One region of the Azospira sp. I09 genome, then DNA from elsewhere that is predicted to be linked to it. Evidence: predicted binding sites of a transcription regulator. Region 1 holds the regulator's gene; the other holds the start of a gene.

Evidence for each region. Region 1 encodes FNR, which switches genes on or off when oxygen is low (the NO sensors DNR and NnrR bind a similar motif). Its sites were predicted from a motif close to TTGANCTAGNTCAA; they were not measured.
Region 2: AZSP09_RS12320 (cytochrome c oxidase subunit 3 family protein) is a predicted target of FNR. The motif match lies at 1,084-1,097, and genes of this name have one in related genera.

What each region holds. Positions count from the first base shown of each region.
Region 1 covers NZ_AP021844.1:3,554,582-3,556,780, reverse strand. The annotation lists gene hemN (oxygen-independent coproporphyrinogen III oxidase) at 1-684, opposite strand, end outside; gene fnr (fumarate/nitrate reduction transcriptional regulator Fnr) at 836-1,582, shown strand; gene AZSP09_RS16670 (hemerythrin domain-containing protein) at 1,678-2,199, opposite strand, start outside.
Region 2 covers NZ_AP021844.1:2,636,717-2,638,915, reverse strand. The annotation lists gene AZSP09_RS12325 (hypothetical protein) at 1-282, opposite strand, end outside; gene AZSP09_RS12320 (cytochrome c oxidase subunit 3 family protein) at 297-932, opposite strand; gene ccoG (cytochrome c oxidase accessory protein CcoG) at 1,255-2,199, shown strand, end outside.

The DNA.
Region 1 (2,199 bases):
CATCACCGTCTGGTGGGGCAGGCCGTAGATGAGGTCCACGCTGATGGACTTGAAGCCGCTCTTGCGCGCCTGGTCCATCACCGTGAAGGTTTCTTCCTCGGTCTGGATGCGATTGATGGCCTGCTGCACCCGCTCGTCGAAATCCTGGACGCCCAGGCTCATGCGGTTGAAGCCCAGCTCGCCGAGCAGGGCCACGGTGGGCCGGTCCACCTTGCGCGGATCCACTTCGATGGAAATCTCGGCCCCATCCACCAGCTTGAAATGGCGGTGGGTGAGGTCCATCAGCTGGTGCATTTCCTCATGGGAGAGGAAGGTGGGCGTGCCGCCGCCCCAGTGCAACTGGGAGACTTCCCGATCCCCATCCAGCAGGTACTCGGCCTGCAGGGCCATCTCCTTGCCCAGGTACTTGATGTACTTGGCGCTGCGGCCGTGATCCTTGGTGATGATCTTGTTACAGGCGCAGTAGTAGCAGATGGTGTTACAGAAGGGGATGTGGAAGTATAATGACAGCGGTCGGCTGATACCGCCGATGTTGCGTTTGCCCAACCACAGCTTCAGGGCCTCGGCATCGAAGGCTTCGACAAAACGGTCAGCCGTCGGATAGGACGTGTAGCGCGGTCCATTGACGTCGAAGCGGCGGATGATCTGGGGATCGAAAACCAGGTTGTTGGCGGTAAATGTCATTGAAAAACAGTCGTTGCAGAACCACACATTAGGTGCGGCTTATTATCGTGGTGCAGGAACTGGGGCACGTTGTCCTGGATCAAAGGCTTCCAAAGGGCCTTCCGGCGCAGGTTACCACCATCCGAACGCCCTTGGCCCAGCGAGGAACAGCATGCCGTTGAAGAAGACCAGCGCCCAAGAAATTACCCTGTCGGTCATCAAGACCGCCTGCTCGAACTGTAACCTGCAAGAACTGTGTCTTCCCTACGGTCTCAACGAGACCGAGATGTCCAAGCTGGACGAACTGGTCAGCACCCGCCGCAAGATCAAGCGCGGCGACCACCTGTACCGGGCCGGGGAGGCCTTCGAATCCATCTACGCCATCCGCGCCGGTTTCTTCAAGACCGACGTGCTGCTGGAAGACGGCCGCGACCAGGTCACCGGCTTCCAGATGGCCGGCGAGCTGCTGGGCCTGGACGGCATCAGCACCGAACACCATTCCTGTAACGCGGTGGCCCTGGAAGACAGCGAAGTCTGCATCATCCCCTTCCCCCGCCTGGAAGGCCTGTCCCGGGAGATCGTGGCCCTGCAGCACCACTTCCACAAGGTGATGAGCCGGGAGATCGTGCGCGACCACGGGGTCATGATGCTGCTCGGCACCATGCGGGCGGAAGAACGGCTGGCCGCCTTCCTCCTCAATCTCTCCCAGCGCTTCACCGCCCGGGGCTATTCCCACGCCGAGTTCTACCTGCGCATGACCCGGGAAGAAATCGGCAGCTACCTGGGCCTCAAGCTGGAAACCGTTTCCCGCGCCTTCTCCCGCTTCCAGGAAGAAGGTCTGATCGCCGTGCAGCAGAAGCACATCCGCATCCTGGACATCCCGGGCCTGAAAAAGCTGATGACCCACCAGTCGGCCTGATCCCGGGCAAGCATCAAACAAAAAAGCGGCTCCGCGGAGCCGCTTTTTTATTGCCCGGATTATTGCCCGGGCTTAGTCCAGGCGTGCCGGCAGTCCTACTGTTCCCCTTCCGGAAACACCGCCCCCCGCCGCGCCGCCATGCTGCGGCCGACGGCGGCCGCCTGCTCGGGGGACAGCAGGCGCCGCCCCAGGGACAGCAGCTCCCGGGTTTCCAGATCGATGTGTCCCAGATAAAGCTCGGCCAACCCTTCCACCATGGCCGCCGGCAGGGCCTCGCTGCATTCCCCCGGCTGGGCCGCGACGATGGCCTGCAGGCGGGCCAGCACCTCGTCCCGGGCCCGGTCCATGCGCCGGTGGTCGGCCAGGATGCGTTCGATGAGGGCCTCCACCTGGGCCGCCACCGCCGCTTCCCGGGCCACCGCCTGGCTCGCCCGCAGGGCAGGAAAGAGGTCATCCTCCTCGTCCGCATGGTGATGGGGAGCGGCCACTGAGAAATAGCGCAGCACGCCCTGGGCCGCCTCCCGGGCGGCCTGGTCGGCGCCGTGCCGGGGCAGGTGCTGCACCAGGCGACGCAGGGTCTCGATCTGGGCCTGGATGCGACCGTGGCAGGCATCCAG
Region 2 (2,199 bases), 920 kb from region 1:
CCGGCCGAAAAAGGCGGTGAGCAACAGCAGCAGGGGTGTCAGCAGGATGAAGGCCCGCAACAGCCAGGCGATGAAGGGGTGGGCCCGGTGGGATTCGATGAAATGGCGGGCCACCAGGGTGCCCTTGCCCCACAGGATGGCGGCCACCAGCAGGGGTAGCCAGGCCGCCCCGTGGAACCATTCCCCCAGGAACAGGCTGAGGAAGGTCAGGACCACCAGGGCCAGCCAGGGCAGAACCGGTGCGCCGGGCGGCAGCAGGGAAGACGGGGAGGACGGATGCATGGCGTCGGTCTCCTTCAGGCCAGGACGTAGAACAGGGGATAGAGGATCAGCCAGATGATGTCCGTGGCGTGCCAGTAGCTGGCCAGGGCCTCCAGGCCGCTGTGGTCCTCCCGGGAATAACCGCCCAGGACCAGCCGCACCAGCACCCAGAGCATGCCCAGGATGCCCCAGGAGGCGTGCACCAGATGGTTGAAGGTCAGGTAGTAATAGACCGTGTAGAAAATGCCGGCGCTGCCGTCGATGCCCTGGGCCAGGTTGCCGGTAATCTCGTAGACCTTCACCACCGGGTAGCCGAGGGCCACCACCAGGGCCGCCACCAGCCACAGCACCGCCTGCCGCCGGGGCCGGCCGGCGCGCAGGGCCGCCACGGCGCAGGCGACGAAGAAGCTGCTGGTGACCATGAGCACGGTGATGGTGGTGCCCGCCGTCTTGTTGAGCAGTTCCGAACCGTTGGCAAAGGCCTCGGGGTAATGGGCCCGGGCGATGAAATAGACGGCGAACATCAGGGCGAATTCGACGAATTCGCAGGTGATGCCGACCCAGATGCCCTTGTTGCCGGGAATCCAGCCCCTGCCCTGGGCAAGGCTATGCCCCGGCCCGGACTGCCCCAGGCCGCCGATGTCGATTTCCGGCTTGATGACCGCCTCCATCCTGCTTCTCCTCATGACCCCACGGTCCGGACTGTCCGGACATGGGCCCCATTGTTCCCCGTCCCGCCGCCCGGCAGCGGGTACAGCCGGTGAGCTTTTCCATGGGAACAGCCGGGACTCCCAGTCTGGCACTTCGGATCGGGGCAATAATTTGATGGGAATCAAGGCCATGTGCAGGTCTGGGAGTGCCCTGGATGAAGGTCGGCCGGCAATCTGTTCCTATCGAAAACACGACTTACTGAATCTGTATACGAATCCTGGCCGGTGTTCTACTCGCAGCAACGGAAATCCCCCTATTCCCATTGCCAGCGAAAGACCGAGCATGAGCCACAAGACCGTCAACAAGGTACAGAGCGCCCGCATCGCCCTGTACCGCAACAAGCGCCAGATCCACCCCCGGGCCGTCAGCGGCCGCTTCAACAGTCTGCGCTGGCTCATGGTGTGGGCCACCCAGATCGTCTTCTACGGCGCCTGCTGGCTGGAGTGGGATGGCCGCCAGGCCCTGCTGTTCGACATCGTGCACGAGAAGCTGTACCTCTTCGGCCTGGTGCTGTGGCCCCAGGATGCCCTGCTGCTGGCCCTGGTGCTGATCCTCTCGGCCACCGGCCTGTTCCTCGTCACCGCCGTGGCCGGCCGCCTCTTCTGCGGCTTCGCCTGTCCCCAGACGGTGTACACCAGCATCTTCATGTGGGTGGAGGCCAAGGTGGAAGGGGACCACCTGGCCCGCCTGAAGCTGGCCGAGCGGCCCCTGGACGCTGACAAGCTGCTGCGCAAGGGCGCCAAGCACGGCCTGTGGCTGGCCATCGCCCTGTGGACCGGCATCACCTTCGTCGGCTACTTCACCCCCATCCGGCAGCTGCTGCCCCACCTGGCCGCCTTCACCCTGGGCCCCTGGGAAGCCTTCTGGCTGATCTTCTACACCCTGTTCACCTATGTGCAGGCCGGCTTCACCCGGGAGATGGTGTGCCAGCACATGTGCCCCTACTCCCGCTTCCAGGGTGTCATGTTCGATCCGGAAACCCGCAACGTGGCCTATGACGCGGCCCGGGGCGAACCCCGCGGCGCCAGGCGGCAGAGCGGCCAGGGCGACTGCATCGACTGCGGCATCTGCGTCCAGGTCTGTCCTACCGGCATCGACATCCGGGACGGTCTGCAATACCAGTGCATCAACTGCGGCCTGTGCATCGACGCCTGCGATACGGTGATGGACAAGGTGGGCAGCCCCCGGGGCCTGATCCGCTTCGCCTCGGAAACCGAACTGGCCAGC